Regions from separate parts of the Rhizobium sp. BK661 genome, predicted to be linked through region 1. Evidence: predicted binding sites of a transcription regulator. Region 1 holds the regulator's gene; each other region holds the start of a gene.
What was found. Region 1 encodes PhoB, which activates phosphate uptake and scavenging genes when phosphate is short. Its sites were predicted from a motif close to TGTCATNNANCTGTCAT; they were not measured.
Positions count from the first base shown of each region.

Region 2: the regulator PhoB is predicted to act here: its motif matches at 1,205-1,221, upstream of FHX16_RS01375 (DUF1045 domain-containing protein).
Region 3: the regulator PhoB is predicted to act here: its motif matches at 1,627-1,643, upstream of phoA (alkaline phosphatase).
Region 4: the regulator PhoB is predicted to act here: its motif matches at 1,403-1,419, upstream of FHX16_RS07285 (alkaline phosphatase).

Region 1 covers NZ_JANTYT010000001.1:571,280-574,315, forward strand. The annotation lists gene phoU (phosphate signaling complex protein PhoU) at 1-553, shown strand, start outside; gene phoB (phosphate regulon transcriptional regulator PhoB) at 590-1,273, shown strand; gene FHX16_RS02780 (GcrA family cell cycle regulator) at 1,372-1,905, opposite strand; gene FHX16_RS02785 (aspartate aminotransferase family protein) at 2,333-3,036, shown strand, end outside.
Region 2 covers NZ_JANTYT010000001.1:281,802-284,837, forward strand. The annotation lists gene phnE (phosphonate ABC transporter, permease protein PhnE) at 1-1,184, shown strand, start outside; gene FHX16_RS01375 (DUF1045 domain-containing protein) at 1,316-2,011, shown strand; gene FHX16_RS01380 (alpha-D-ribose 1-methylphosphonate 5-triphosphate diphosphatase) at 2,024-3,036, shown strand, end outside.
Region 3 covers NZ_JANTYT010000004.1:306,903-309,938, forward strand. The annotation lists gene FHX16_RS12160 (ATP-binding protein) at 41-1,555, shown strand; gene phoA (alkaline phosphatase) at 1,709-3,036, shown strand, end outside.
Region 4 covers NZ_JANTYT010000002.1:198,535-201,570, reverse strand. The annotation lists gene FHX16_RS07290 (iron ABC transporter permease) at 1-1,382, shown strand, start outside; gene FHX16_RS07285 (alkaline phosphatase) at 1,512-3,036, shown strand, end outside.

The DNA.
Region 1 (3,036 bases):
CGTGATCCTCGATCACGCCGAACGCGAGGTTGGTGACAAGGCGATCGTTACCATCGCCCGTCGCCAGCCCATGGCCGCCGACCTTCGCGAGATCATGGGTTCGATCCGCATCGCCGCTGACCTTGAGCGCGTCGGCGATCTTGGCAAGAACACCGCCAAGCGCGTTATCGCCGTGCAGAGCGCCGGCGTCCCGCGCAAGCTTGCCCGCGGCCTTGAGCACCTCTCCGAACTGGCGCTCGTCCAGCTCAAGGAAGTCCTCGATGTCTATACGAGCCGCGCTGCCGACAAGGCAAAGTCGATCCGTGAGCGCGACGAGGAAATCGACGCGATGTACACCTCGCTGTTCCGCGAGATGCTCACCTACATGATGGAAGATCCGCGCAACATCACCAGCTGCACACATCTTCTGTTCTGCGCCAAGAACATCGAGCGTATCGGCGACCACGCCACCAACATTGCCGAGACAATCTACTACATGGCCACCGGTGCTCAGCCGGAAGGCGAACGTCCGAAGGACGATACCGCCAACACCGTCGGCGCTGTCACCGAATAATCCTTCCGCGACCGCGCCCCCAGGAGACCGAAACGAATGATTCCAAAAGTAGCAGTCGTTGAAGACGAGGAAGCACTGAGCGTGCTTCTCCGTTATAACCTTGAGGCTGAAGGTTTCGAGGTCGATACCATCCTGCGCGGCGACGAGGCCGAGATCCGGTTGCAGGAACGGACCCCGGACATCCTGATCCTCGATTGGATGCTGCCTGGCGTATCCGGCATCGAACTCTGCCGCCGCCTGCGTATGCGGCCGGAGACCGAGCGCCTGCCGATCATCATGCTGACGGCCCGCGGCGAGGAAAGCGAACGCGTTCGCGGCCTCTCCACCGGTGCCGACGATTACGTCGTCAAGCCGTTTTCGACGCCGGAGCTCGTTGCTCGCGTCAAGGCGATGCTTCGCCGCGCCAAACCGGAAGTGCTCTCCACGCTCCTGAAGTGCGGCGATATCGAGCTCGACCGCGAGACGCATCGCGTTCATCGCAAGAGCCGCGAAGTTCGCCTTGGTCCGACCGAGTTCCGGCTCCTCGAATTCCTCATGGCGTCCCCTGGCCGCGTCTTCTCGCGCTCGCAATTGCTCGATGGCGTCTGGGGTCATGACATCTATGTCGACGAACGCACCGTCGACGTCCATGTTGGTCGTCTGCGCAAGGCGCTGAACTTCTCCAACATGCAGGACGTCATCCGCACCGTTCGCGGCGCCGGATATTCAATGGAAGCCTAGGCTTTCCCCGGAAAGCCTGCGCGACTTTCATAAAATTTCACAAATGAAAAACGGGCCCGCGAGGGCCCGTTTTCTTTGGTCCTTATCCGGCTTCCGGGTCAAGCGACCCGGTTGGCGGCCTTACGGCGCTCGTTTACCGGCTGATAGGCCATGCGTTGATGGTACGTGCAATATGGGGAGTTGTCCGGGGACTCGCAGCCGCAGAAGTGGAAGTCGTCCTTCAGCGGATCGCCGACCGGCCACTTGCAGGTGCGTTCGGTCAGCTCCGTCAGGCCCAGGCGACGCGAAATCGGAACGACCACGTTTGCGGCCGGACGATAACGGACTTCCTCGATCGCATCGATCTCGATTTCTTCCTTGAGCATCGTCGCGCCCTGCTGGCGAGTGACGGTGCGCGTGGCGACGCGAGATGCATAGTTCGGAGCGCGCGGTGCGGATGTCGTGCGCTTGGGTGTCCGGACGGTCGTCGTCGAGCCTCCGGCCTTGGCACGGCCGGGCAAACTCAAACGGTGGACTTTGCCGATGACGGCATTACGGCTTACACCGCCAAGTTGTGCTGCAATCTGGCTGGCGCTCAGGCCTTCGGACCAAAGCTTCTTCAGTTTTTCAACGCGCTCGTCTGTCCAGTTCATGCCCCTGTCTCCGCCTTATTAGCGTTGGTGTAGGCAGAATCCTTCACCGTTGCCCCGGACGTATCCGAGGCAAGAAACGCTTGCTCGATTTTGGTGACTAGTTCCGCCGCATGCAGTCTAGTAATTGAGTTTTAACCTAGTGTGAGGCTGACTCCGTGACAAGAGTCGGTTGAATCCCGGCGAATCGAATTTGGAGTTTTCCCCAACTTGCTGGACGGCAGAGTCATTTCTGCAACATTAGTTGTTGATAGGTCGGACGCCTCGGGATGGCAGCTTGACGCATGCAGCAAAAGCTCAGTTTTGTTGACATTGCAGTGCGAAAAGTAAATAGTGCTGCTCGCCGCCGAAAGGCGGCATTTTTAATTTTCAGGCCCGCCTTCCTTAGCCGGAGTCCGGCCGCTGATGATCAATGACAGGAGATCGCGCTATGGCTGAAGCCGCGCTTTACGATACCTACTCTCGTGCCCCCTTGCGGTTCGAGCGAGGCGAGGGCGTGTGGCTGATCAGCGAAACGGGCGAGCGATATCTTGACTTCGGTGCGGGCGTGGCCGTCACCTCCGTTGGCCATGGTCATCCGCATGTCGTCGGCGCCCTGAAGGAGCAGGCCGACAAGGTTTGGCACCTTTCCAACATTTATGAGATTCCGGGCCAGGAAACGCTCGCGAAGCGTCTGACCGATGCGACGTTCGCCGATAAGGTATTCTTCACGAACTCCGGCGCGGAAGCTTTGGAATGCGCGATCAAGACTGCGCGTCGCTATCAGTATTCCAAGGGCCACCCCGAGCGGTTCCATATCATCACCTTTGAAGGCGCCTTTCATGGACGAACGCTGGCGACCATCGCCGCTGGCGGCCAGGAGAAATATCTCGAAGGCTTCGGTCCCAAGGCGCCCGGTTTCGATCAGGTTCCCTTCGGCGATCTCGACGCCGTTCGTGCCGCCATCACGAGCGAAACAGCCGCGATCCTTATCGAGCCCATTCAGGGGGAAGGCGGCGTCCGGCCGGCGACCAACGAGTTCCTGAAGGCGCTCCGCGCAATCTGTGACGAGAACGGCCTCCTGCTAATCTACGACGAAGTGCAAACGGGTGTAGGACGTACCGGCAAGCTCTTTGCGCACGAGTGGTCTGGCGC
Region 2 (3,036 bases), 290 kb from region 1:
TGCTGGCCGAAGCGCATTGGGAACGTGTCGGCCTCTATCTCAGCCAGTGGGTAAGCTACGACGTCCAGCCGGAATTCCGCATCGGCGATACCGGCATCACCGTCAAGTATCCGCGCTTCTCGCCGCTGGGCGACAACCCGCATCCCGATTGGGTGGTCAACAACCCGGATGGCAGCGTCTCGGTTTCGGTGAGTGGCGAGAGCCGCACGGTCACGGTTTCGAAGACCGAAGCCGTCGTCACGGCCCACGGCATCGCTGTCCCGGTCGAACTGTCGAGCGGTGCGCCGAAGGTCGTGGGCCCCGTCCCGAGCTGGATGACAGTCTATGACGACAACGTTCTTGCCGATCTCGGCTTTGCCGGCGACGTCAGCATCTCCGCCGACCGCGTAAAGATCCGCAAGCGCTTCCTCGGCTGGGCGAATTTCGTCTTCGACACTCAATCGCCGTTCTTCGACAAGCCGGCCGGCGAGGTCCTGAGCCTGATCGTTTCGGGTCCGGAACTGAAGCCCGGTCAATCCAATCTGTCGCTTGCTTTCGACAATATCTGGCACAACAGCGCCTGGCAGCATGGCGATGTCTGGACAAAGCTTTTCCAGACCATTGTCATGGCCTTCCTCGGCACCCTGTTTGGTGCGCTGGCAGCCTTCCCGCTCGCGTTCCTGGCGGCGCGCAACATCACGCCGAACAGGCTGTTGAATCAGGTCCTGAAGCGCTCCTTCGACTTCCTGCGTTCGGTCGACATGCTGATATGGGCGCTGTTTCTGACCCGCGCCTTCGGCCCCGGTCCACTCGCCGGCTCCGGCGCGATCTTCCTCACGGAAACCGGCACGCTCGGCAAACTCTATTCCGAAGGCCTCGAGAATATCGACAACAAGCCGCGCGAAGGCATCAAGTCGACAGGTGCGTCCACGATGCTCACGCACCGCTACGGCATCATCCCGCAGATCGTTCCTGTCTTTGTCAGCCAGACGCTTTACCAGTGGGAATCGAACGTCCGCGGTGCGACGATCATCGGCGCCGTTGGCGCGGGCGGTATCGGCCTCAAGCTCTGGGAATCGATGCGCACCAACGCAAACTGGGAAAACGTCGCCTACATGGTTCTTCTGATCCTGACGGTGGTGTTCCTGTTCGACATGGCTTCGAACGCCCTGCGTCACCGGCTGATGGGAACGAAGACACATTAAATGTGAGTATCGGCCTCGGCCATCATCATTCTGTCACGGAAATCTTTTAGCCGGAAACCGGCCTTGCAGTTGCCGTGCAAATCGCGGCAGACTGCGGCCCGCTTTCGGAACGATTTCCCAGGATACGCGTCTTGCGCTACGCACTCTATTTCACGCCGCCGAAGGATCATCCTTTGAACGGCACGGCTTCGCTCTGGCTTGGCCGCGATGCCTTCACCGGCGAAACTTATCCGGCTCCCGAATATCCGGAGATGCCGGCCGGCGAACAGTTCGAGCTGACCGCCGATCCGCGGCGTTACGGCTTCCACGCGACCATCAAGGCGCCGTTCAGCCTGGCGGCCTCCGTGACCGAGAAGGACCTGATCCCGGTCGTCGAGGATTTTGCCGCTCGCACGCCTGCTTTCGAGATTCCGGAACTGGTGCTCGGCCAGCTCGGCCGCTTTTTCGCGCTGATCCCCGGTTTCCTGCATCCGCCGCTTCAGGATTTCGCTGCGAAGGTGGTAAAGTCCTTCGAACCGTTCCGCGCCGCGCTCTCGGAGGCCGATGTCGCGCGCCGCAAGCCGGAGGAGCTGACGGAAAGCCAGAGGGCCAATCTGCTGCGCTGGGGCTATCCCTACGTCATGGATGACTTCGGTTTCCACATGACCCTGACCGGCAAGGTGCCACCCGAGCGATCGGGCGTGATGAAGGAAATCCTGGCCGAGCGATTTTCGGCCTTCACGGGCCGGCCGCTGGCAATCTCCGGCCTGGCCGTATTCGTCGAGGAGGCGCGGGGCGCCCCGTTCAAAGTTCATTCCTCGTGGCCGCTTGCCGGCGCTGAAAGCTGAAAGACCTGATCCATGAGCAAAGAAACCGTCTTTTCCAATGCGCGTATCGTCCTCGAAGACGAGATCGTCAACGGATCGGTCCTCGTCCGCGATGGCAAGATCGCCGATATCTCGACGGGCAGCTCTCATATCGGCGAAGACTTCGAGGGCGACTACCTGATCCCCGGTCTCGTCGAACTGCATACGGACCATCTCGAGGGTCACTATTCGCCGCGCCCCGGCCTGCGCTGGCACAAGACGGCGGCAATCCAGGCGCACGACGCCCAGATCGTCACCTCGGGCATCACAACGGTTTTCGATTGCCTGCGCATGGGTGCTGATGAAGACGGCGGCTTCGAGCATGGTGAAATGCGCGAGATGGCCGATGCGATCCAGAAGGCCGAGGAGGAAGGTCGCCTGCGTGCCGAGCACCTGATCCACCTGCGCTGCGAAGTCTCCGCCGACAACGTGCTGCAGCACTTCGCCGATTTCGAAAACGATCCCTATGTCCGTCTGGTCTCGTTGATGGATCACGCTCCCGGCCAGCGCCAGTTCCAGACGATGGACCAGTACATCTTTTACTATCAGAAGAAGCGCGGCCTCTCCGACGCCGAGTTCGCAAAGTTCGTTGATCGCCGCGTGTCCGAATCCGAGCGCAATTCCACGCCGCACCGCACGGCCATTTCCAAGGTCTGCGCCGAGCGCGGTATCACCGTTGCCAGCCACGACGACGCCACGCTCGCCCATGTCGACGAGGCGATCGAGAACGGCGTGCGCCTCGCTGAGTTCCCGACCAGCTTCGATGCGGCCAAGGCATCGCATGGCCATGGCATGAGCGTCCTGATGGGCGCCCCCAACGTGGTGCGTGGCAAGTCCCACTCCGGCAACATCGCGGCCCGCGACCTTGCGGAGCGGGGCGTGCTGGACGTGTTGTCGTCGGATTACGTGCCACTCAGCCTGCTCTACGCGCCGTTCATCCTGGCCGACGACGTCGAGAGCATTTCGCTGCCGCAGGCAATCGCCATGGTTACGTCGACGCCGGCGCG
Region 3 (3,036 bases), on a different contig from region 1:
CTGCTACGACGCCGTGTTTGATTGAAAGAGGAATGTGACATTGCAGGTTGGTATCGATATGGGATCGGCGTCGGGAGGCAATCCGGCCACGCTCGATATCGAGGAGCTTCTGGCTACCCGTCTTCTGGTGCAGGGCAATTCCGGCTCCGGCAAGTCGCATCTGCTCCGTCGTCTGCTCGAGCAGTCCGCGCAGTGGGTGCAGCAGGTCATCATCGATCCCGAGGGTGACTTCGTCACCTTGTCGGACAAATTCGGTCATGTCGTCGTCGATGGTGAGCGTACGGAAGCGGAGCTTGCCGGCATCGCCAACCGCATCCGGCAGCACCGCGTTTCCTGCGTTCTCACGCTGGAAGGGCTTGAGATCGAGCAGCAGATGCGCGCCGCCGCAGCCTTCCTCAATGGCATGTTCGATGCCGATCGCGAGTTCTGGTATCCGGTCCTCGTGGTGGTCGATGAAGCGCAGATGTTCGCGCCGTCGGTCGCTGGCGAAGTTTCCGACGACGCGCGAAAGATGTCGCTCGGCGCCATGACGAACCTGATGTGTCGCGGTCGTAAGCGCGGTCTTGCAGGGGTGATCGCGACGCAGCGCTTGGCAAAGCTTGCCAAGAACGTGGCCGCCGAAGCCTCGAACTTCCTGATGGGCCGCACCTTCCTTGACATCGACATGGCGCGTGCGGCCGATCTGCTCGGGATGGATCGGCGGCAGGCGGAAATGTTCCGCGATCTGAAGCGGGGCAATTTCGTTGCGCTCGGGCCAGCTCTGTCACGTCGCCCACTGCCAATCCAGATCGGCAATGTCGAGACCTCCGCGCGTTCCTCGAGTCCGAAGCTCATGCCGCTGCCGGATGCCCCGCAGGACGTCGAGGACCTAATCTTCACGCCGGATCCAGAGGAGTTCCAGAGGCCAATCGTGCGCCGTGCTCCGCCGGCGCCACGTCCGACCACCGACATTCTTGCCGAACTGTCGCGGTCCGCGCCTGCTGCCTCGGCGCCCGTCTCGGAGGCGCGTTCCTCTCAGCCCGAATTGTCCGCCGAGGAGCGCGAGGAAAGGCTGACGGCGGTGCTGCACGAGATACTCGACGATCCAAGCTCGGGATTCCGAACGGATTCGGTGCTTTATCAGGACTTCCTTGTGCGCCTTCGCATGCGCCGGGTCCCGGGCCCTCCGATGTCCCTGCCGGAGTTTCGGCGCCGCGTGGCGATTTCTCGCTCCGGCGTGGATGCCGCCACGGCAGAGACCGAGGCCTGGGCAACGGCATTGTCGCTCTCTTCGGGTGTCACCGACGATCTGCAGGGTGTTTTCCTGATGCTGGCAAAGGCTGCGGTCTGCGGCGAGCCGTGCCCATCCGATGCGCGGATTGCCCGGGCTTACGGCACTCATTCGGCCCGGCGGGCGCGACGTCTGCTCGGCTATTTCGAGGAGCAGGGGACGGTCGTGGTCCACACGGATTTCGCCGGCAAGCGCATCGTCGCGTTCCCCGATATGAATTGCCAGACAGCCCCCGGCGATGCCAACGCGCCCGATGCGGATGAAATGCGCTCCGCAGCGGAATGAAGACTGGATCGAGCGCGGGTAATCGGCTCGGTCTATAGTCGATCTCAAATGTCACACGAAGAAGTTGCTTTTGTCACAAGAGCTTCATTCGGGTGGTGGATAAGGCGCGCGACCCATGCGGTCGATGCGGATTATCAAAAGGAGATCTCGGTCATGAGAAACAATGTTCGTCACCCGCTGCTGCGCCTTGTCGTCGGCGGCCTGCTTGCAACCGTCGCCATTCAGCCAGGCTATGCCGACGATGCAGCGAACAAGCTTCTGCAGCGCGCGGCAAGCGCCGATCTGAGTGCTCCTGGTGGCGCACGCCGCCTTTCCGGCGATATCACCGAAGCCTATCGCGCGGCGCTGAGCGACACACGCCCGAAGAACGTCATCCTGCTGATCGGCGACGGCATGGGCGATTCCGAAATCACCATCGCGCGCAACTACGCGGTTGGCGCCGGCCAGTATTTCAAGGGCATTGATGCGCTGCCGGTCACCGGCCAGTACACGCATTATTCGCTCGACAAGAAGACGGGCAAGCCGACCTACGTCACCGACTCCGCTGCCTCGGGCACCGCCTGGGCGACCGGTGTTAAGTCCTATAACGGCGCAATCGGCGTCGACATTCACGAGAAGGCGCACGAAACCCTCCTCGAAAAGGCAAAGGCCGCCGGCATCGGCACGGGCAACGTCTCGACGGCCGAATTGCAGGATGCGACGCCCGCAGTCCAGATCGCACACGTGACCCAGCGCAAGTGCTACAGCCCGTTGTCCACGACCGAGAAGTGCCCGACGAACGCGCTTGAAAACGGCGGCAAGGGATCGATCAGCGAGCAGTTGCTCAATGCACGCGCCGACGTGACGCTCGGCGGCGGCGCCAAGAGCTTCGCCGAAGCCGCGAAGGCAGGCGAATGGAAGGACAAGACGCTTCGTCAGCAGGCCGAGGAGCGTGGTTACAAGATCGTCTCGAATCTCGACGAGCTCCAGGCTGTCAAGCAGGCGAACGACAGCGCGCCGGTGCTCGGCCTGTTTGCCGAGGGCAACATGCCTGTTCGCTGGGAAGGCCCGAAGGCCAGCCACTACGGCAATGTCGAGAAGGAACCTGTCGTCTGCAAGCCGAACGAGAAGCGCACGGCAGCAACCCCGACGCTGGCACAGATGACGTCGAAGGCGATCGAGTTGCTCCGGACAAATGAGAAGGGCTTCTTCCTGCAGGTCGAAGGCGCCTCGATCGACAAGCAGGATCATGCCGCCAATCCGTGCGGGCAGATTGGCGAGACGGTTGATCTCGACGAAGCCGTTCAGGAAGCGCTGAAGTTCGCTCAGGAAGCCGGCGACACGCTCGTTATCGTCACCGCCGACCATGCGCACGCCAGCCAGATCGTCGATGCCGATACGAAGGCTCCGGGCCTGACGGAAGCGCTGATGACGAAGGACGGCGCTGTCATGGCCGTGAGCTACGGCAACTCCGACGACGCTGACGATCAGGGTCACACCGG
Region 4 (3,036 bases), on a different contig from region 1:
TCTGGGATGTGTTGCTGCTCGTTCCGTTCATGATCCCGCCTTACATCGCCACACTTGGCTGGATCATGACGTTGCAACCGCGCGGCTATCTTCAGCAGATCGCGGGATTCAACCTCGCACCCTCTCTTTTTTCGCTGTTCGGCATGACCATGGTCATGGCCTTCAACACTTTTCCCGTCGTCTATTTCGCAGTATCGCGCACGGTCGAGGCTGTTGGTGCGCGTTATGCGGACGTCGGTCGCGTCTTCGGCGCATCGCCGGCGCGGGCGTTCTTTCGGATCACGCTACCACTGTCGGCGCCCGGGCTCGTTGCCAGCCTGATGCTGGTCTTTGCCGCAGCGATCGAGGAATACGGTACGCCGGCAGCGCTTGGTCGTCGCGCCGGCTTCCAGGTGCTGGTCACCGGTATCGACCTGCGGATCTCGGATTGGCCGATCGATCTGCCGGGGGCCGCGATCCTGTCGATCCTGCTTGTCGTCATGTCGCTGCTGACTTTCCTGCTGCAGCGATGGATCCTTGCCCGGCGGTCCTATCAGACCGTGGGCGGCAAACCCGCTGCCAAGGACAAGCGGCCGCTTGGGGCGATGAAGGTTCCCGTGATGATCGCCTTCGCCGTCGTCGCCTTCCTTGCGACGGGCGTGCCGCTGCTCTCGATCCTGTTCACCGCACTGTCGCGCACGATCTCGGGTGGTCTGGCGCTCGACAACATCAGCGTCGAGAACTTCCTGTCCGTCTTCAACAACAGCGCCGGTGCACTGGGCGCGCTTCTCAACAGCTTCTCGCTGGGCATCGGCACGGCGTTGATTACCGGCCTCATCGGCGTATTGGCCGCCTATACTGTGGTCAAGACGAAGATCCGCGGGCGCGTGGCGATCGACACGATGACGATCCTGCCGAATGCGCTGCCAGGCATCGTTGTTGCCGTCGGCCTGATCCTTGCCTGGAACATGCCCTGGCTGCCGGCGACCCCCTACAACACGGCATTTATCCTGCTTCTCGCCTATTGCTGCATCCTGCTGCCGCAGCCCGTGCGTTACACGACGGCGGCATTCCAGCAGATCGGGGACAGCCTGGAAGCCGCGGCTCGGGTCTTTGGTGCAAGCGGAGTGACTGCGTTCCGCCGCATCCTCCTGCCGCTCGTCTTTCCGAGCCTCGCTTCCGCAATGCTGTTGGTCTTTGCGCTTGCGTCGCGCGAACTGGTGGCTTCGGTCGTCGTCGCACCTGTCGGCATGCAGACGATCGCCACCTTCATCTGGCGGCAGTTCGAGCAGGGGTCGATTGGCCTCGGCATGGCGATGGCCTTCATCGCCATCCTCATCACGACGCTTTTGCCGCTTCTGCTGCTGACGCTGCTTCGCCGCAGCGGATTGGTGGCGGAATAGCGCCTCGCCAGCGGCGCTCTCGTAACAAAACTGTCGCTGAAGTTTCGAAAAACGGTCATGCCACCTTCAAGCGAATGACATGACAGCCGCCATAGGTTCGGCCCTCCCGTTAGCCGGATAGACCTTGGCATGACATTGACTGAAACGACCCGTCGACGCTTCCTTTCATCCATGGGCGCCGTTGGCGGATTTGCACTGGCCGGGCTGGCGATGCCCTATTACGCACGCGGCTCGTCCAGTCGCCCAGTCTTTACTGCGGGCGTGCAATCCGGCGATGTCGATGCGAATTCGGGCGTGGTCTGGGCGCAGGTGAGCCGGCCGGCACGGCTCTATGTCGAGTATTCGACGAGCGACCGGTTCGCCAATGCGGTGCGCGTCGCGCCCATTGACGTGACGCCGGATACCAATCTGGCGGGAAAGTTGCTGCTCCAGAATCTCCCTGATGATCAGGAGATATTCTATCGCTTCCGTGCGGCCGACCTGCAGGACGTCAACGATCTGTCGGAGCCGATCCATGGACAGTTTCGCACGGCGCCGGCGGGTAAACGCAACATCCGTTTTGCGTGGTCGGGGGATACGGCCGGCCAGGGCTGGGGCATTGATGACGAGGGGATGCGGACCTATTCGACGATCGCCTACCACCGGCCGGATTTCATGATCCACTCCGGCGACACCATCTATGCCGACAATCCCATTGCCGATGAGGTCAGGCTACGAGACGGTAGTGTCTGGAAGAACCGCATCGTCACCGAAGCAAAGCGCGACATTGCGCAGACGCTCGACCAGTTTCGTGGCCAGTGGGCCTATAATCTGCTCGACGACCATGTGAAGGCGTTCAACGCGGTCTGTCCGGTGTTCTATCAATGGGATGATCATGAGGTGCTGAACAACTGGTCGCCCTCGACCGACCTTCGCGACGATGATCGCTACAAGGAAAAATCGATCGCCACGCTTGCATCCCGCGCAAGCCGTGCCTTTCATGAGATGACGCCAATTCGTTACGTGGCCGATGAGCCGGGCCGGATTTATCGCAAGGTGTCCTACGGTCCACTGCTCGACGTCTTCTTCATCGACCTGCGCTCCTATCGTGGCCCGAACAGTCATGGGCTGGATGTCGAGCCAAACCCGGAGTGTCGGCTTCTGGGCGAGCGGCAGGTGGCGTGGCTGAAGCGCGAGCTGGTGCGCTCGACAGCGACCTGGAAGGTCATCGCCTGCGATCTGCCGATCGGGTTGGTGATCTGGGACGATTACGGTCACCGGACGGGCAGCGAGTCGATTTCCAATGGTGACAATGGCGCCCCGCGCGGTCGCGAGCTTGAGTTTGCCGATCTGCTGCGCTTCATCCGCGATGCCGGCATAGCGAACATGATCTGGCTGACAGCCGACGTGCACTATACGGCTGCGCACTACTACGATCCAGGTAAGGCGAAGTTCCATGAGTTCCTGCCGTTCTGGGAGTTCGTGGCGGGTCCGTTACATTCCGGAACCTATGGTCAGCAGGAACTCGACATGACTTTCGGGCCGCAGGTGAAGTTCATGAAAGCCGCACCTGGCGGTGCGGAGCAGAACCTGCCGCCCTCGGCCGGCATGCAGTTCTTCGGGCTTGTCGACATCGATGGGCAGACCGAGCAACTGACCGTGAGGCTGATGGATC